Regions from separate parts of the Tersicoccus mangrovi genome, predicted to be linked through region 3. Evidence: riboswitches for the same ligand, from Rfam matches in the RefSeq annotation. Region 3 holds a riboswitch; each other region holds the start of a gene.
The links. Region 3 has a riboswitch for thiamine pyrophosphate ahead of thiO (glycine oxidase ThiO). Riboswitches for the same ligand answer to the same signal wherever they lie in the genome.
Positions count from the first base shown of each region.

Region 1 (6,505 bases), on a different contig from region 3:
GCGGAAGCGGCCAGCGCGGCGGCCACCGAGACGAGCGACACGGTCGCGACGACGGACACCACGGACACCGACGCCGCCCAGAAGCCCGCCACACGCACGCGCGCCACCCGCAGCCGGTCGACCGGCACCCGGAGCCGGAAGAAGGCCGCCGCGACGGAGCCGGCCGAGGACGCCGCGACCGACACCGCCGCTGATTCTGCGCCCGAGACCGCCGCGACCGATTCCTCCGCCGCCGCGTCCGCTCCGCAGGAGCCGGCCGGCGGCGAGACCGCCGAGGATCGCGCCGAGGCCGCCACCGCAGCGGCGGACGACACCACGGCGGAGACGGCAACCACGGCCACCACCGCGGAGACCGCCACGACCCCCGACGAGGATGAGGAGACGGAGGGAGCGGCCCCGGCCGTCGCGCCGTCGCCCATGTCGCTGCTCTTCCAGGCCCCCGACCTCGACCAGCTCCAGGAGCAGGTCCGCGCGCGTCGCGCTCAGGCGGCCGAGGCCGCCGAGGCCGACGAGGACGAGGACGACACCGACGAGGAGTCCGGCGAGGGCCGCGGCCGCAGCAGCCGCCGCGGCGGGCGCCGAGGCCGTGGCCGTGGCCGCGGCACCGTCGGTTCCGACGCCGCCGACACCGAGGGCGAGGACGCCGACGAGGCGACCGGCGAGTCCGGTCGGTCGGGCGGCAGCGACGAGAAGGACGCCGACAGCGGCGAGGTGACCTCCCGCCGTCGCCGTCGCCGTCGCCGCGGCGACTCCGACCTCGAACTGGCCGGCGGCGAGGACGACGACCCGCCCAACACGGTCACCCGCGTGCGCGCGCCGCGCTCGCGCAGCGAAGCACCGTCCAACAAGGTGACCTCCGTCAAGGGGTCCACCCGGCTCGAGGCCAAGCGCCAGCGCCGCCGCGACTCCCGCGAGTCCGGCCGCCGTCGCCACGGCATCACCGAGGCCGAGTTCCTCGCACGTCGCGAGTCCGTCGACCGGCAGATGATCGTCCGGCAGGTCGAGGAGCGCATCCAGATCGGCGTCCTCGAGGACGGCGTCCTGGCCGAGCACTTCGTCTCCAAGACGCAGCAGGACTCGCTGATCGGCAACGTCTACCTCGGCAAGGTGCAGAACGTGCTGCCCTCGATGGAGGCGGCCTTCGTCGACATCGGGCGCGGCCGCAACGCCGTGCTGTACGCCGGTGAGGTCAACTGGAACGCGCCGGGCCTGGAGGGGACCCCCCGCCGCATCGAGGTCGCGCTGAAGTCCGGCGACTCCGTGCTCGTGCAGGTCACCAAGGACCCGATCGGCCACAAGGGCGCCCGGCTGACCAGCCAGATCTCGCTGCCCGGCCGCTTCCTGGTGTACGTGCCCGGTGGCTCGATGACGGGCATCTCCCGGAAGCTGCCGGACAACGAGCGCGCGCGCCTGAAGAAGATCCTCAAGGACCGGCTGCCCGAGGGCGCCGGCGTCATCGTGCGCACCGCCGCCGAGGGCGCCTCCGAGGAGGAGCTGACCAACGACATCAACCGGCTGCGGGCGCAGTGGGAGGGCATCCAGGCGACCGCCGAGGCGCCCAAGACCCTGGCCCCGCAGATGCTCTACGCGGAGCCGGACCTGACCATCAAGGTCGTCCGCGACGTCTTCAACGAGGACTTCTCCAAGCTCATCGTCTCCGGCGAGCACGCGTGGGACACCATCGAGGCCTACGTCACCTACGTCGCCCCGGACCTGCTCTCCCGGCTGGAGAAGTGGGAGAAGGACGAGGACCTCTTCACCGCGTCCCGGATCGACGAGCAGATCGCCAAGGCGCTGGACCGCAAGGTGTTCCTGCCCTCGGGCGGTTCGCTCGTCATCGACCGCACCGAGGCGATGACCGTCGTCGACGTCAACACCGGCCGGTTCACCGGCTCGGGCGGCAACCTCGAGGAGACGGTCACCAAGAACAACCTCGAGGCGGCCGAGGAGATCGTGCGGCAGCTGCGGCTGCGCGACATCGGCGGCATCATCGTCATCGACTTCATCGACATGGTGCTCGAGGCCAACCGGGACCTCGTGCTGCGCCGCCTCGTCGAGTGCCTGGGCCGTGACCGGACCAAGCACCAGGTGGCGGAGGTGACCTCCCTCGGCCTCGTGCAGATGACCCGCAAGCGGATGGGCACCGGGCTGCTCGAGGTCTTCTCCGAGACCTGCGAGGCGTGCGCCGGCCGCGGCATCATCACCCACGGCGAGCCCGTCGAGCACCGCCGGCACACCGGCAGCGGCAACGGCTCGAACACCAACAACGGCAACGGTGGCGGGAGCAATGGCTCCCGGCAGGAGTCGCGGCCGGCGAAGAACGAGAAGAAGCGCGGCCGTCGTTCCTCCGACACCGCCCCGGAGCAGCAGCCCGCCCCTCCCGCCGCCGAGCCGGACGCCGAGGCGGCCGAGCGGGCGGCGAAGGCGCGGGCCGCGATGGGCAACATCGCCAAGGCGCTGCACCCGACCGCCGAGGAGGCGCAGCTGGCCGGAACCGCGCGTGCGCACGAGCAGCCCGACGCGGACCAGGCGGCGGCGCTGGCTGCCGACGCGGCGACCGAGTCGGCCGGCGAGTCCGGTACCGGGCCGCAGGACGGGTCGGGCGAGCACGGCGAGGGCGAGACACGGCCGAGCCGGCGCGAACGCCGTCGCCGTGGTCGCGGGCGCCGTAAGAAGTCGGCGGAGGGCGCCGAGGCCGGGTCCACCGGCGGCCAGTCCGGCGAGCAGGGCGACGACGACATCGAACTGACGATCAACGGCGAGCGGGTCACCGTCCCGCACGGGCACCAGCCGCAGCGCGCCGGCGGGGACCTGACGCTCGAGTCCCTCACCCGGGCGTTCGACCAGGTCGGCGGGCAGCGCTCCGACGACGCTGTGGCGGCGGCCGTGCAGAACGCCCTGCGGGCGGCGGACGAGGCCGACGACGAGGCGCCCGAGAACGAGGACGACGAGACGGCGGAGACCACCACGGTCGAGACCGGCACGCCCGCGACGTCGTCGGAGACCCCCGCAGCGGAGCGTCCCGTCGATGCGGCTCCGGCCGCGCCTGCGAGCCCCGCGCCGTCGACCCCCACGGTCGAGGACGCGGCGTTCCCCGCCGAGACGCCCAGTGGCGCGCCGGCCGCGCCGGCCGCACGTCCGCGGCGGCGTTCGCGTCGCGCGGCGAGCAGCGGCGTCGGCGACGCGTCGAGCATCACCGTCGTGGACACCGCGGCATCCGCGGCGGAGCCGTCGACGGCCGTCTTCTCCTCCGGTGCGGCGGCCCGCCCCTCCGGTCAGGTGTCGGCCGCGTCGCCCACCGTGCTCGGCGTCGGCGTCTCGGCCGCGGACATCGCCCGTCCCGGCCGGAGCGGCGACCAGCAGGACGGCGCAGCCAGCACCGGGACCAGCGCCGAGGAGGCCGGCAGCGTCGAGTGATGCGGCGCTGATACGCTGCCACGAGTGACACGGGGTGCCCGCACCGGGCTGAGAGAACACCCGTCGAACCTGATCTAGTTAGCACTAGCGAAGGGATGTCGCCGTGAACGACGTCGATCCGTCCTCCCGTGGACTGCCCACGGACCTGTCCGAGCGGGCCGCCCGCTTGCTGCACGCGGTGCGGCAGGAGCAGCCGCTGATCCAGTGCCTGACCAACAGCGTGGTCACGAACTTCACGGCCAACGTGCTGCTCGCGGCCGGCGCGGCCCCGGCGATGACCGACATCAGCGGGGAGGCCGGGCCCTTCGCCCGGATCGCCTCCGGGCTGCTCGTCAACCTCGGCACGCCCACGCCCGAACAGCGGCTCGCCATGCGCGAAGCGGCGGCCGCACGCCGGGCGGTCGGCGGACGCTGGGTGCTGGACCCGGTGGCCATCGGCGCCCTGCCCGTCCGCACCGCCCTCGCCGCGGATCTGCTCGAGTTCGACCCCACCGTCATCCGCGGCAACGCCTCCGAGGTGCGCGCGCTGGCGGGGCAGAGCAGCGGCGGCCGCGGCGTCGACAGCACGGACGCCACCACCGATGCCGTGCCCGCGGCGATGGACCTGGCGGAGCGCACGCGCGGCGCGGTCGCCGTCTCCGGCGCGGTCGACGAGATCGTCGGTGCCGGCCTGGATGGTGCCGGCCTGAACGGTGGCGGGTCGGATGCTGGAGCTGATGCCGCGCCCGAGCACTACCGGAACCACCACGACGCCGCGCTGCTGACCAGGGTCACCGGTGGCGGTTGCGCCCTCGGCGCCGTCATGGCGGCCTTCCTCGCCGTCGGTCCCGACGAGAGCCCCGCGGTCTGCGCCGCGCTGGCCACCGGCTACTACACGCTCGCCGCCCGTCAGGCCACCGAGATCAGCGCCGGGCCCGGGTCCTTCGCCGTCGCCCTCCTGGACCGCCTCGCCGCGATCAGCCCCGACGAGTTCGCCACCGACACCGGCATCAGCGCGGTCCGCACCGGGAGCGACGCCGCCGGCTCCAGCCGGAGCGCCCGGTGACGCCCGGCGCCACCCCCGCTCCCTTCGACCCGACTGCGCTGACGCTCTACCTCGTCACCGACACGGCGTTGTCCGCCGGCCCGAGCGGCTCGCGCAGCGTGCTCGACGTCGTCACCGCGGCCGTGGACGGCGGCGTCACCTGCGTGCAGCTGCGCGAGAAGGACGCCTCCGCCCGCGACTTCCTCGCGCTCGTCACCGCCGTCGCCGCACGGGTGGGCGAGCGGGTGCCCGTGCTCGTCAACGACCGCGTCGACGTCTACCTCGCCGCCCGCGACACCGGTGCGGTCGTCGCCGGCGTCCACGTGGGCCAGGACGACCTGCCCGCCACCGCGGTGCGCGCGCTCATCGGACCCGACGCCATCCTCGGCCTGAGCGCCTCCACCACCGACGAGTTCCACGCCGTCGCCGCCCTGCCGTCCGGAACCGTCGACTACCTCGGCGTCGGGGCGGTGCACGCCACCCCCACCAAGCCGGACGCTCCTGAACCGCTCGGCGTCGACGGCTTCGCCCGCGCCGCCGCGACGGCCCGTTCGACGTCCGGGCTGCCCGTCGTCGCAATCGGTGGCGTCACCGTGGCCGACGCTGCACCCCTCCGGGCGGCCGGCGCCGCCGGCATCGCCGTCGTCTCGGCGATCTGCGCCGCCGAGGACCCCGCGGCGGCGGCCCGGACCCTGCGTACCGCCCTCGAGAACAGTGCTGATACCACCCCCTCCCCGGAAGGATCCCGATGACCGTCCGCATCCTCAGCATCGCTGGTACCGACCCCACGGGCGGAGCCGGCATCCAGGCCGACCTGAAGTCCGTCGCCGCGCTCGGCGGCTACGGCATGGCCGCCGTCACCTGCCTCGTCGCCCAGAACACCCACGGCGTGCGCAGCATCCACACCCCGCCTGTCGCGTTCCTGCGCGAGCAGCTCGACGCGGTCTCCGACGACGTGGCCATCGACGCCGTCAAGATCGGGATGCTCGGCACCGCGGAGGTCGCCGCCACCGTGCACGCGTGGCTCACCGACCAGCGCGCTGCCGGCCGTCGGTTCCCGGTCGTCCTCGACCCGGTGATGGTCGCCAGCAGCGGCGACCGCCTGCTGGACCAGGACGCCGAGGACGCCGTGCGCGCGCTCGCCGTCGCCCACGCGGACCTGCTCACCCCGAACCTGGCCGAGCTGGCCGTCCTCGACGGAACAGCTGCCGTGCCGGGCGGCCCGCTCGACAGCGCCGAGGACGGCGACCCCGTCGAGGGCTGGGACCGCGCGCTCGCCGCCGGCCGCCGCGTCGCCGCCCACACGGACAGCGTCGTGCTGGTCAAGGGCGGCCACCTGCCGGGGGAGCGGACCCCCGACGCGCTCGTCGCACCCGACGGCGCGCTGCTCGCCGAGATCGCCGCGCCCCGCGTCGCCACCCGGAACACGCACGGCACGGGCTGCTCCCTCTCGTCCGCGATGGCGACCCTGTACGCGCGCACCGGTGCGTGGCCGGCGTCGCTCGCCGCCGCCAAGCGCTGGCTGACCGGTGCACTGGCCGCGTCGGACGGGCTCGACGTCGGCTCCGGTACCGGCCCCGTCCACCACGGGCACCACCTCGACGCGGCGGTCGACGCGTGGCTCGCCGAGGCCGGCGCCTCGGACGGAGGCGCATCCCCAGAAGCAGGACGATTCACCGACCGGCTCTGGGAGCGCTCCACCGACATTCGCCGTCAGATCGACGAGCTCGAGTTCATCGTCCGGCTCGCCGACGGCACCCTGCCGGAGCCGCGGTTCCGTGCCTACCTCGCGCAGGACGCCGCCTACCTGCAGGCCTACAGCCGGGCCCTCTCGGCGCTGGCCGCGTCGTCCGCGCCGGCGCACGTGCGCACCTTCTTCGCGCGCGGGGCGATCACTGCCGCGACCGAGGAGACCGTGCTGCACCGGCAGTGGCTCGGCGACGACGACGGGCAGGACCTGCAGATCGGCCCGGTCACCTCCCAGTACGTCGACTTCCTCCTCGCCCACACCGGCCGCGAGCCCTGGCAGGTCGGCGTGGCCGCGGTGCTGCCGTGCTACTGGCT
Region 1 is NZ_JBAJMW010000002.1:208,631-215,135, reverse strand. It holds gene V6N00_RS04815 (Rne/Rng family ribonuclease) at 1-3,417, shown strand, start outside; TPP riboswitch at 3,438-3,530, shown strand; gene thiM (hydroxyethylthiazole kinase) at 3,521-4,462, shown strand; gene thiE (thiamine phosphate synthase) at 4,459-5,193, shown strand; gene V6N00_RS04800 (bifunctional hydroxymethylpyrimidine kinase/phosphomethylpyrimidine kinase) at 5,190-6,505, shown strand, end outside.
Region 1: another riboswitch for thiamine pyrophosphate. It lies ahead of thiM (hydroxyethylthiazole kinase); the one in region 3 lies ahead of thiO (glycine oxidase ThiO).

Region 2 (6,505 bases), on a different contig from region 3:
ACCCGGCCTTCCTCATCCTCGTGGCCGGGGTGTCCAACGCGTTCCTCGCCGGGGACCTGTTCAACCTCTACGTCGGCTTCGAGATCCTGCTGACCGCCAGCTACGTCCTCATCACCCTCGGCGGTACCTCCCCACGGATCCGGGCCGGCGTGACCTACGTGGTGGTCAGCGTCATCTCCTCGATGCTGTTCCTGATCGCGATCGCTCTGGTCTACGCCGCCACCGGCACCGTCAACCTCGCGGACATCGCCGTCAAGGTCTCCCACCTCGACCCGGGCACCCAGACGCTGCTGCACCTGATGCTGCTCGTCGCCTTCGGCATCAAGGCCGCCGTCTTCCCGCTCTCCTTCTGGCTGCCCGACTCGTACCCGACCGCGCCGGCCCCCGTGACGGCCGTCTTCGCGGGCCTGCTGACCAAGGTCGGCGTCTACGCGATCGTCCGGCTCGAGACCCTGCTCTTCCCCGGGGACGAGCTGAACGCTCTGCTCATGGTCGTCGCCCTGTTCACGCTCGTCGTCGGCATCCTCGGCGCGCTCGCCCAGACCGACATCAAACGTCTGCTCTCCTTCACCCTGGTCAGCCACATCGGCTACATGATCTTCGGGCTCGCGCTCTCCTCCCGCGTCGGCCTCGGAGCCACCGTCTACTACGTCGTCCACCACATCGTCGTGCAGACCGCACTGTTCCTCGTCACCGGGCTGATCGAGCGCCGAGGAGGCACGACGGCGATCGACCGCCTGGGGGGGATGGCGAGGATCGCCCCCGTCCTGGCGGTGCTGTATTTCATCCCCGCGATGAACCTCGGCGGGATCCCGCCGTTCTCCGGGTTCCTGGGCAAGCTCGGCCTGCTGCAGGCCGGCGTGCAGGACGGCAGCCCGCTGGCCCTGACCCTGGTCGTGGCGAGCGTGGCCGTGTCCCTGCTGACCCTGCTGGCTCTGGCCCGCGTCTGGAACCGCGTGTTCTGGCGCAGCCCGAAGGACGCCGAGTATCCGGACCCGGTGCTGCTGGCCACCCGGGCGGACGGGCGGTCCGTGCGCACCAGTGCGATCGTCATGGATGCCCCGAAGGGCCGCTGGGCGGGCGCCGAGTCCACCCGGCTGCTGCCGGCCGGCATGGTGGGCGCGACCGTGGGCATCGTCGCCGTCGGGGTGGCCCTGACCGTCGTCGCCGGACCGTTGTTCGCCCTCGCGGACTCGGCGGCCTCGTCGATGCTGGAGCGGACCCCGTACATCGAGTCCGTGCTCGGCCCGGGGTCGGCGCGATGAGCCGGCAACGCATCTCCCTGCGCACCGAGGCGCCGCTGCTCGTCTGGCTCGTGCTCGTGTGGGGCGCGCTGTGGCAGGACTTCAGCCTCGGCACCCTCGTCTTCGGCGCCGTGCTCGCCCTCACCGTCGTCCACACGTTCTACCTGCCGCCGGTGCAACTGGGTGGCCGGTTGAACCTCGTCCAGTTCGCGATCGCGGTGGTCGAGTTCCTGCGGGAACTGACGATCGCGAGCTTCCACGTGTTCGCCCTGGCGGTGTTCCGGGGCCGGTCCATCCGCAGCTCGGTGATCGCCGTGCCGCTGCGCACCCACTCCGACCTCATCCTCACCGCGACGGCGAGCGTGACGGGCCTCGTGCCCGGCTCCGTCGTGGTCGAGGTGGACCGGGCCGGCTCGACCCTGTACCTGCACTGCCTCGACGTGACCACGCCCGAGGGCGCGGACCGGGTCCGGGCCACCGTCCGGGCCACCGAGGCACGACTGATCCGGATGATGGGCTCACGCGAGGAGGTCGCGCGGCTGGCGGCCTCCGAGCGCGGCCGGATCGGGGGCACCGCATGATGCTCGTCGCCGTCGTCATCAGCGCCGTCATGCTGGTGGTCGCCGCCGCGGGGGCCATCTACCGGCTCGGCCGCGGGCCGTCGCTGCTCGACCGGGTGCTCGCCGCGGACGTCCTGCTCGTCATCATCGTCTCGGCCGTGGCCGTCGACGCGGTGTACCGCCACAGCATCGACTCGGTGCCCCTCATCGCGACCATCACGATCGTCGGCTTCATCGGCTCCGTCGCCGTCGCCCGGTTCGTGGCGACGAGGCGGTGACGCGGTGAGAATCTCGTGCACGACGTCGCGACCAGCCGCAGGAGCACCACGAGGAGCACCACGCCGACCGGGCCGGACGAGTGAGGAGGGACGACGATGAACGGGATCCTCGAAGGCGTCGCCGCCGTGCTCATGGTCGTCGGCGCCTCGATGTCGCTGGCCGCCGCCATCGGCCTCTTCACGTTCCCGGACCTGCTGACCCGGATGCACGCGGCCACCAAGCCCCAGGTGTTCGGGCTGCTGCTCCTCCTGCTGGCCGTCGCGCTGGCGCTGCGCGCGTGGGCCCTCGTCCCCCTGCTGGTCCTGATGTGGATCTTCCAGCTGCTGACCATCCCGGTCGGCGGCCACATGGTGGCCCGCGCCGGCTACCGGACACGCCACCTGGACCGGGACTCCGTCGTCATCGACGAACTGCGCGACGTCGTGCAGGGCCCGGGGGCCGGCACCGCAACCGGCCCCGGCAACGACGAAGGCGGATCGACCGCAGTCGACCCGCCTTCCCGCTAGGCGGCACCGGAAGCCCGGCTCGCGCCGGCTCAGACCTCGCGCCGGCTCACACCTCGTGCCGGCTCAGACCTCGCGCGGGTCCCGCATCGAGCGGGCGGCACGCTGGGTCGACTTGGCCACGCCGAACTTGATCGCGGTGCTCACGACCGTGGTCAGCACGGCCCAGATGAGGATCTCCTTGACCGTGTCGTCGTCGTTGTCGCCCGGCTTCGTGGGCGGCTCCTTGCCGACGACCTTCTGCCAGCCGGCGGTGAGCAGCTTGTTCGCGACCATGACGGCGCCGATCGACAGACCGGTCCCCGCAAGTTTGACGACGGTATCCATCGCGTGTTCTCCCTCTGCATCGATGTCCCTGGGGTTCGTCATCAGCCTACTGCGTGGCGACGCGTAGAATGATGCGACAACGACAGGGGAGCGCCTCCTGCTCGTCGGCCGGGTCTGAACACCCGGGCGGCGGTCGGCCGGCGCTGAGAGTGCGGACCGCCGCAGACCCTCGAACCTGCTCCGGTTAGCACCGGCGAAGGGAGTCGAGTTTCTCGAAGCCGTGGGCTTCCCCCTCCTGACCTCCAGGAGGACACACATGAGCACGTCACGCGGTTTCGCTCCCGCAGCCCCCGCCACCGCCCAGCGCGGATGGCGCGTCATCGACATCATCGTCGCCTCCGTCGTCGCCGTCGCGTGCGGCGTCGTCTTCTGGGCGTGGAGCCAGGGCTACGCGGCGGTCGCCGTCGCCACGGCCCCGTTCCCGTTCCTGGGCGGCCTGTACGGCGGAGGCTGGCTGATCGCCGGCGTCATCGGCGGCCTCATCATCCGCAAGCCCGGCGCGGCCCTGTACTGCGAATTGATCGGCGCCTGCGTGGAGGGCGTCCTCGGCACCCACTTCGGCCTGACCGTGATCCTCTCGGGCCTCATCCAGGGCCTGGGTGCCGAGGCGGTCTTCGCGCTGTTCCGGTACCGCCGGTTCGGCGTCGGGGTCGCCATGCTCGCCGGTCTCGTCTCGGGCCTGGTGATGGGCATCAGCGAGGACGTCCTCTACAACGTCGAGTGGGCCGCCGGCTGGCAGGTGGTCTACGCCGTGCTGGCGGGGGTCTCCGGCCTCGTGATCGCCGGCCTGGTGAGCTGGCTGATCGTGCGGGCGCTCGCCGGCACCGGCGTGCTGAGCGGGCTCGCCTCCGGTCGCGCCGCCCGGGCACGGGTCTGACCACGGTGCCGGGCCGCCCGAGAGTGGGGTCCGCGCCGCGGCCGGCCGCCGTGGACGCCCGCGGCTGGGGATGGCGCCACGGCGGGCGGCGTGCCGCCGCCGTCGACGGTCTCGACCTGCACATCGAACCGGGGGAGCGTGTGCTTCTGCTCGGGCCGTCCGGGGCGGGCAAGTCCACGGTGCTGCACGGGCTCGCGGGCCTGCTCGACCCGCAGGACGCCGAGTCGCGCGGCGAGCTGCTGATCGACGGCGTTCCCGCGATGGATGCCCGCGGCCGGGCCGGTCTGCTCCAGCAGGATCCCGAGGCGCAGATCGTGCTCTCCCGGGTGGGCGACGACGTCGCCTTCGGGCCCGAGAACCTCGCCGTCCCCCGGGAGGCGATCTGGCCCCGCGTGCGGGACGCGCTCGACGCCGTCGGGCTCGCCCTGCCGCTGGACCACCCGACGGCGGCCCTCTCGGGCGGTCAGCAGCAGCGGCTCGGCCTGGCGGGGCTGCTCGCCATGGCCCCCGGCCTGCTGCTGCTGGACGAACCCACGGCCAACCTCGACCCGGCCGGGGTGCTGCAGGTGCGCGACGCCGTCGCGGCCGCGCTCGACGCCACCGGATCGACGCTCGTCGTCGTCGAGCACCGCGTCTCGGTGTGGGCGCCGGTCGTGGACCGGGTCGTGGTGCTCGGTTCGGGCGCCGACGGCAGGACCAGCGCGATCGTGCACGACGGTCCGCTCGACCGGATCCTCCACGAGCACGGCGCCGAACTCGCCGCCGCCGGCATCTGGGTGCCCGGCCACGAACCCGACCTTGCCCGCCGGGCTCCCACCGGTGCCTCGGGTGCGGGCGAGGCCCTGCTGACGGCGCACGACCTCGCGGTCAGCCGGCAGGCGACGGCCGTGAAGCCGCGCCGCCGCTCCGGCCGACGCCCCGGCCGTCGCCTCGACCGACACGCGCTGATCGACATCGCCGCTACCGGCATCGACGTGAGCCTGGCCGCCGGACGCGCGCTGAGCGTCACCGGCCCGAACGGGGCCGGCAAGTCCACCCTCGCTCTCACCCTCGCCGGGCTGCTCCCGCCCGCGGACGGGTCCGTCACCGCCTCGTCCGCGCTCGCCGGCTCCGCCGGGGCCGACCCGTATCGCTGGAGCGCCGGCGAGCTCATCGGCCGGATCGGCACGGTCTTCCAGGAGCCCGAGCACCAGTTCGTCACCGGCACGGTGCGCGACGAGCTCGCCTTCGGGCCGCGGCGCGCGTCCGGCACCCCCGCGGACGGGCCGGCGCTCGAAGCGCGGGTCGACGAGCTGCTCGACCGGCTGCGCCTCGGTCACCTCGCCGCGGCCAACCCCTTCACGCTCTCGGGCGGTGAGAAGCGACGCCTGTCCGTCGCGACCGTGCTGGCCGCGAGCCCCCGCGTCGTCGTCCTGGACGAGCCGACCTTCGGGCAGGACGCCGTGACGTGGCGCCGGCTCGCCGAGCTGCTGGCGGGTCTGCTCGACGAGGGCCGCGCGGTCGTCTCCGTCACCCACGACGCCGCGTTCACCGCCGTCCTCGGCGGCGACCGGCTGGACCTGCCGGGGCGGCCCACGCCGCCCGCCCCCGACGCCGCGGGCGCCGCGAGGGATCCTGCGACCGACCCGGCGCGGGCAGGCGCACGATGACGGCCACGGCCGTGCCCCGGCCGGCCGGGGCGAGCGAGGCGCGGGACCGTTCGGTGCTGGCCCGCGCCCACCCGCTCGCCAAGCTCGCCGCGGCCCTGGTGCTCACCGTCGCCCTGCTGGCCACGACGGACCCGGTGTGCGCCGGCGTCGCCCTCGTCGGCGAGCTGGCGCTGCTGCCGCTGGCCGCGCTGCGGGTACGGACCCTGCTCGTGCGCGGCTGGCCGATCCTGGTCGCCGCCCTGATCTCCGGCTACGGCACCGCGGTGCTGGCCCCGCCGTCGGGCGCCGTCCTGGTCCACGCCGGCCCGTTCGTCCTCACGGCCGGGGCACTGACGGCCGGGGTCGGCATCGCCCTGCGCGGTCTGGCACTCGCGGTGCCGGGCATCATGCTGCTGGCCACGACCGACCCGACGGACCTGGCGGACGCCCTCGCCCAGCGTCTCCACCTGCCGCACCGGTTCGTGCTCGGCGCGCTCGCGGCGATGCGGCTGGTGGGCCTGCTCGTGCAGGAATGGTCGACGCTCACCATGGCCCGGCGGGCGCGCGGGGTCGGTGCCGGCACCGGTCGCGGCCTCTCCCGTGTCGTGGGGCGGGCCCGGGCCGGCGCGGGACAGACCGTCGCGCTGCTCGTGCAGGCGATCCGCCGCGCCGGGCGGCTGGCGATCACGATGGAGGCGCGGGGGTTCGGGACCGCGCGGCGCACGTGGGCGCGGCCGTCGACGTTCCGCCCGTCGGACGCGCTCGTCGTCGCGGGCGGGGTGCTGCTCGCCGCGGTCGCGGTCACGGCCGCCGTCCTCGCCGGCACGTGGAACCCGATCCTCTGAGCGGTCCCGCGTCAGGGTCGGGTTCGTCAGGGCTCGTCAGCGGCGGGTGGCGGTGAGCAGCAGTTCCGTCAGCTCATCGGTCAGCTCGGCGCTGACAGGGATCTGCCGGCCGTCGACGCTGCGGATGGGGGCGAGCAGCCGCACGCTCGAGGCGAGCCACACGCCGTCGTTGCCGATCAGGTCCTCCGGCGTCAACGGGCCGTAGCCGAGCTGCCAGCCGGCCGGCTCCGCCGTCGCGAACA
Region 2 is NZ_JBAJMW010000001.1:552,253-558,757, reverse strand. It holds gene V6N00_RS02745 (Na+/H+ antiporter subunit D) at 1-1,265, shown strand, start outside; gene V6N00_RS02740 (Na+/H+ antiporter subunit E) at 1,262-1,825, shown strand; gene V6N00_RS02735 (MrpF/PhaF family protein) at 1,822-2,082, shown strand; gene mnhG (monovalent cation/H(+) antiporter subunit G) at 2,179-2,589, shown strand; gene V6N00_RS02725 (DUF4235 domain-containing protein) at 2,653-2,913, opposite strand; TPP riboswitch at 2,988-3,132, shown strand; gene V6N00_RS02720 (ECF transporter S component) at 3,170-3,790, shown strand; gene V6N00_RS02715 (ABC transporter ATP-binding protein) at 3,841-5,439, shown strand; gene V6N00_RS02710 (energy-coupling factor transporter transmembrane component T family protein) at 5,436-6,263, shown strand; gene V6N00_RS02705 (aminodeoxychorismate lyase) at 6,300-6,505, opposite strand, start outside.
Region 2: another riboswitch for thiamine pyrophosphate. It lies ahead of V6N00_RS02720 (ECF transporter S component); the one in region 3 lies ahead of thiO (glycine oxidase ThiO).

Region 3 (6,505 bases):
GGCCCTGGACGCGTGCCGGCGGCACGTGCAGACGCTCGCCGTCCGGCTGCTCGGGCCCCCGGACGGTGAGGACGTGCTCGACGGCGGCGAACGCGGGGACACGGTGCTGCTGACCTGGCGTGGCACCGGCGCCGGACGGGTGCTGGTCGTCGGGCACTACGACACCGTGTGGCCCACCGGCACGCTCGCGGACTGGCCGGTGCGCGCGGACGTGCGCGACGGCGTCGAGGTGCTGACCGGTCCCGGGATCTTCGACATGAAGACCGGCCTCGTGCAGAGCCTGTGGGCACTGAAGCTGCTGCGGGACCAGGGCGACGGCGTGGTGGTGCCGACGGTGACGTTCCTCCTCAACGGCGACGAGGAGGTCGGCTCCCTGAGCTCGCGCCCGCACATCGAGGCGGCGGCCCGGCAGGTCGACGCCGCGCTCGTGTTCGAGCCGACGCTCGACGGCGCGGTCAAGACCGGGCGCAAGGGCATCGGCTTGTTCGAGTTCCACGTCACCGGCGTCGAGGCCCACGCGGGGCTGGACCCGACGGCGGGCGCCAGCGCGATCCACGCCCTCGCCGAGGCCATCACCGCGGCGACGAAGGTCGCCGACCTCGACGCCGGCACCTCCGTCAACGTCGGCCTGATCAGCGGGGGCACCGGCACCAACGTCGCCGCGGGCCGGGCGTGGGCGCGCATCGACATCCGCGTCAGCGACGAGGCGGAGAAGGCCCGGGTGGACGCCGCCTTCGACGCCATCACGCCGTCCGACCCACGCGTGCAGCTGCGCGTCGACCACCGGTGGAACCGACCGATGATGGCGCTCGACACCACGATGCGGCCGCTGCTGGACGTCGTCGTCGCGGCCGGTCACGACGTCGGGCTCGACCTGGACCACGTGAGCGTGGGCGGCGGCTCGGACGCGAACTTCATCGCCGGGATCGGGGTGCCGGTGATCTGCGGGCTCGGCGCCGTGGGCGCCGGTCCGCACTCGCGGGACGAGTACATCGTGCCCGGCCGGATCGCCGACTACACCGCGCTCGGCGCCCGCGTGCTGCAACGCCTCGCGGACGGGCTGCCGACGTCCTGACGCGCAACGGGTGGCGGGTCAGCGGGTCACAGCGGCGGGAGCTGCTCGATCAGGCGCCGCGCCGCATCCTCGGGGTCGGACGCCTCGGTGATCGCGCGCACGACGACCACCCGGCGCGCGCCCGCGGCCACGACCCCGCCGATCGTGCGGTGATCGATGCCGCCGATCGCGAACCACGGGGTGGGGACGCCGTCGTTCTGCTCCGTCGCCTCGGCCGCCCGGCGGACCAGGTCCAGGCCGACGGCGGCGCGGCCCGGTTTCGTCGGGGTGGCCCACACCGGGCCGACGCAGAAGTAGTCGACGTCCGGGTTCCGCCGGGCGGAGGTCAGCTGGTTCGGGTCGTGCGTGGACAGCCCGATGCGGCACCCGGCCGGCAGCAGGGTGCGCGCCTGGGCCGGCGTGAGGTCCCGCTGGCCCAGGTGCAGGACGTCGGCTCCGGCGAGGCGGGCGATGTCGGCGCGGTCGTTGACGGCGAACGCCCGGCCGGCCCGCTCGGCCTCCTCGCGGACCACGGCGAGCGCCTCGAGCTCGCCGGCGCCCTCGATGTCCTTGTCCCGCAGCTGGACGACGTCGACGCCTCCGGCGTAGGCGGCCCGGACGAGGTCGCGCAGGTCGCCCTGTTCGCGGCGGGCGTCGACGCACAGGTACAGGCGGGCCGTGGCGAGGGACGGAGCGGGACGGTCGCTGCCGGCGGTCGTCGGTGTCGAGGTGGCGGACATGGTGACTACAGTAGGGGCCAGATCACGGGAGCCACGACGCGAGCCACGCTCGCCTGACGGGTGGCTGAGAGGGTGTCCGACACCGACCGTCCGAACCTGATGCGGGCCATGCCGCCGAAGGGAGAGCCATGTCAGGCGACCAGTCACACGCGACGTCCCGGGAACACCCGGACGAGCACCCGTCCGTCCTCGTGCTCGGCGCGGGCGTCGTCGGCCTCGGCATCGCCTTCACCCTCGCGCGCGCGGGCCACCCGGTCACGGTGGTCGACCCCGCACCGGCGTCCGGAGCGACGCACGCGGCGGCCGGGATGATCGCGCCGGTCGCCGAGCTCGCCCACCAGGAGGAGGCGCTGCTGCCGCTGACGCTCGACTCCGCCCGCCGGTACCACGCCTTCGCCGACGACGTCGCCGCGGTCGGCGGGCGCGACACCGGGTACGCCACGACGCCCACGCTCGTGTGCGGCGTCGACGGCGCCGACCGCGACGCGCTGGCCGCCCTGCACCGCCTGCAGCTGCGGCTCGGCCTGGAGGCCGAACAGCTGACCACGCGCGAGGCCCGGCGGCGCGAGCCGCTGCTCGGCCCGCAGCTCTCGGCGGCGTACCTGCTGCCCCGCGATCACCAGGTCGACCCCCGGCTGCTGAGCCGGGCGCTGCTCGCCGCCCTGACCGCCCTCGGCATCCGCGTCGTCGAGCAGCGGGCGGAGGCCCTGCTGACCGCACCCGAGCCGTCCGGCGTCCGCGTCATCGGGGCGCGCCTCGCGGACGGCTCGACGCTCGAGGCCGCCGAGACGGTCGTCGCGACGGGCGTGGCCGCCGCCGACCTGCCCGTCCCGCTGCCGCTGCGCCCCGTGCACGGGGACATCCTGCGCCTGCAGCCGCCGGCCGGCTTCCCCGCACTGACGCACACGGTCCGCGCGATCGTCCGGGGCATGCCCGTGTACGTGGTGCCCCGGCCCGACGGCACGCTCGTGCTCGGGGCCACCTCACGGGAGGACGGCGGGGCGGGACTGCAGGCCGGTGGAGTGCACGCCCTGCTGCGCGACGGCATCACCCTGCTGCCGGCCCTGGCCGAGGCCACGATCGTCGACGCCGTCGCCCGCGCCCGGCCGGGCACCCCCGACAACGCGCCCCTGCTCGGCCGGCTCCGGAACGCCGACGGCGCACCGACCGCCGGGCTGGTGCTGGCCACCGGCTTCTTCCGGCACGGCGTGCTGCTCGCCCCGGCCGCCGGCGCCGCCGTCCTCGGCCTGCTCGCGGGAGAGCCGCTGCCCGTCGCCGAGCCCTTCAGCCCCGACCGCTTCGCCCTGACATCCTGACCACCGCACCTGACACGCCTCTCCAGGAGATCCCATGAGCCCCGGCCCGACGGCCACCCCCGCCGTCACCGCCATCACCGTCAACGGCGAGCCGACGCCGCACCGGTCCCAGACCTGCCGCGACATCGTCGCCGAGCGCACCGGCCGGGAGGTGTCCGCCTCCGGCACCGCGCTGGACGGCCGGGCGCTCGGGATCGCCGTCGCCGTGGAAGGCGCCGTCGTGCCCCGCAGCACCTGGGCGACGGTCGTGCCCGCGGCAGGCGCGCGCGTCGAGATCCTCACGGCGGTGCAGGGTGGCTGAGCTGGCGACCCAGCCCACCACGAGCACCGACACGCCGCTGGTCATCGACGGCGTGACGCTCACGTCCCGTCTCATCATGGGCACCGGGGGCGCCCCGAGCCTGCACGGGCTGGACGCCGCCCTGCGCGCCTCCGGCACCGAGCTGACCACCGTCGCGATGCGCCGCCACACGGTCGGCCGGGGCGCCGGCCTGTTCGACCTGCTCGCCGGCATGGGCATGCGCGTGCTGCCCAACACCGCCGGCTGCATGACCGCCGCGGAGGCCGTTCTCACCGCGGAACTGGCGCGGGAGGCGCTCGAGACGAACTGGGTCAAGCTCGAGGTCATCAGCGACGAGACGACGCTGCTGCCCGACGTCGTCGAGACGCTCGAGGCGACCGAGCGGCTGGTCGCGAGCGGCTTCCGGGTGTTCGCCTACACGAACGACGACCCGGTCACCGCGAAGCGGCTCGAGGACCTCGGCGTGGCCGCGGTGATGCCGCTCGGGGCCCCCATCGGCACGGGCCTCGGCATCCTCAACCCGCACAACATCGAACTGATCGTCTCCCGCGCGGCCGTCCCCGTGGTACTGGACGCCGGCATCGGCACGGCCTCGGACGCCACGCTCGCCATGGAACTGGGCTGCGACGCCGTCCTGCTCGCCACCGCCGTGACCCGCGCCGAGGACCCGGTGCGCATGGCCACCGCGATGCGCCTCGCCGTCGAGTCCGGGCGGTTGGCCGCCGGCGCCGGCCGGATCCCGCGCCGGCGTCACGGCGCGCTCGCGTCCTCGCCGGTGGACGGGCGGGCGGACCTGTGAGCGTCCCGGCGGGCGCGACGCCGCTGCCGCCCCTCGTCGAGCCGGGCGAGCCCCTGACGCGGGAGGAGACCGCCCGGTACTCCCGTCAGGTCATCCTGCCCGGCATCGGGCTCGACGGGCAGCGGCGGTTGAAGAACGCGCGCGTCCTCGTCGTCGGCGCCGGGGGACTCGGCTCACCCGTCGTGCTCTACCTCGCCGCCGCCGGGGTCGGCACGATCGGCGTGATCGACGATGACGTCGTCGACGTCTCCAACCTCCAGCGGCAGGTCATCCACCGGGTGGACGACGTCGGCCGGCTCAAGGTCGACTCCGCCGCCGAGGCGATCGCCGCCCTGAATCCCCTCGTGACCGTCGTCCGGCACGCCGAGCGGCTCACCGCGGCCACCGCGCTGAACCTGCTGGGCCGGTACGACCTGGTGATCGACGGCACCGACAACTTCGCCACCCGCTACCTCGTCAGCGATGCCGCGGAACTGACCGGCCGGCCCGTCGTGTGGGGCTCGATCCTGCGGTTCGACGGCCAGGTCAGCGTCTTCTGGGGCGCGCACGGGCCCACCTACCGGGACCTCTTTCCCGACCCGCCCGAGCCCGGCTCGGTGCCCGACTGCGCGACGGCCGGGGTGTTCGGCGTGCTCTGTGCGGCGATCGGCTCGATGATGGCGACCGAGGCGATCAAGCTCATCACCGGCACCGGCCTCACGCTGCTCGGCCGCATCCTCGTGTTCGACGCGCTGACCGCGACGTGGCGGGAGCTGAAGGTCGCTCCCGATCCGTCCCGTCCCGCCGTCACCGGGCTCCAGGACGCGCAGGCGGACGCGTGCGCGGCTCCGGACGAGGCGGAGGTTCCCACCATCAGCGCCAGTGAGCTGGCCGCCCTGCTCGCCGAGCGCGACGCCGGGCGGGCGGACGTCGACGTCATCGACGTCCGGGAGGCACCGGAGGCCGCGATCGTCGCGATCGACGGCGCCCGGCTCGTGCCGATGGACGACGTGCTGTCCGGCCGGGTCCCCGTGGACCCGCACCGCCCGGTCGTGCTGCACTGCAAGGCCGGTACCCGGTCCGCCGTCGTCGGCCGCCACCTGATCGCCGCCGGTCACCCGGACGTGCGCCACCTCGACGGCGGGATCCTCGCCTGGGTGCGCGACGTCGAGCCGGACAAGCCGGTGTACTGAGGCTTTTCCCAACGGCCGCGGCGCGTCAGCGGATCATCCGGACCTCGGTCACGGGGTGGCCGGCTAGAGGGTGCTCACCCACGGTGCCGTCGCGTGCGAACCCGTGGCGACGGTAGAACGCCTGGGCGCGAGGGTTGGGGTCCGCCACCCACAGCGAGGCCGGACCCGCACCCAGGGCCGCGTCCAGCAGGGCGGCCCCGACGCCGGTGCCGTGGTGTTCGGCAAGGACGTAGAGGCTCACCAGTTCCCGTTCCCGCGGCGGGTTCTCTCCGTGCGGGGCGCCGACGGCAGCGAAACCCACGACGCGCCCGGCGACCAGGGCGACCAGGACGGTGTTCTCCGGCTCGCCCATCACCCGCCGCCACATCGCCGCGCGCGGCACCGGGTCGAGGTCGTCCAGCGCGCCCGGCGGCACCAGAGGCGCGTAGGTCTGCTGCCAGGACCGCACGTGCACGGCCGCGATGCCGTCGGCGTCCTGAACGGTCGCGGCGCGGATGACCGGATCGGTGCTCATGACCGCCATCCTGCCGGACCGGGCCGTGCCGGTACACCGGGCGACAAGCTCGGGCCAGGGAACACCGCGCTGCGGCGAACGGTTGCCCGGGGACACGACCGACAACCCGGGAGGCACCCATGAACATCGACCTGACCGGCCGGACGGCGCTCGTCACCGGCTCCACCCAGGGCATCGGCTGGGCGATCGCGCGCGGCCTGGCCGCCGCCGGCGCCACCGTCGCGATCAACGGCCGCAGCGAGGGCTCCGTGGACCGGGCCATCGCCGAGCTGACCACGTCCCTGCAGCAGGAGGGCACCGACGCGCCGGATCTGATCGGCGTCGCCGCGGACCTGGCCGACGAGGCCGAGGCCGCCGCCCTGGTGGACAAGCTGCCCGACGTCGACATCCTGGTCAACAACCTCGGCATCTTCGAGGCCGTCCCCGCCCTGGACATCACCGACGACGCGTGGCGGCGGTACTTCGAGGTCAACGTCCTCAGCGCCGTCCGGCTGATCCGCGCCTACCTGCCCGGCATGACCGCGCGCGGCTGGGGCCGGGTGCAGAACATCGCGAGCGACTCCGCCGTCGTCACGCCCGCGGAGATGATCCACTACGGGACGACCAAGA
Region 3 is NZ_JBAJMW010000007.1:143,306-149,810, reverse strand. It holds gene V6N00_RS14625 (M20 family metallopeptidase) at 1-1,075, shown strand, start outside; gene thiE (thiamine phosphate synthase) at 1,102-1,794, opposite strand; TPP riboswitch at 1,809-1,934, shown strand; gene thiO (glycine oxidase ThiO) at 1,923-3,110, shown strand; gene thiS (sulfur carrier protein ThiS) at 3,145-3,411, shown strand; gene V6N00_RS14605 (thiazole synthase) at 3,488-4,210, shown strand; gene moeB (molybdopterin-synthase adenylyltransferase MoeB) at 4,207-5,382, shown strand; gene V6N00_RS14595 (GNAT family N-acetyltransferase) at 5,408-5,896, opposite strand; gene V6N00_RS14590 (SDR family NAD(P)-dependent oxidoreductase) at 6,016-6,505, shown strand, end outside.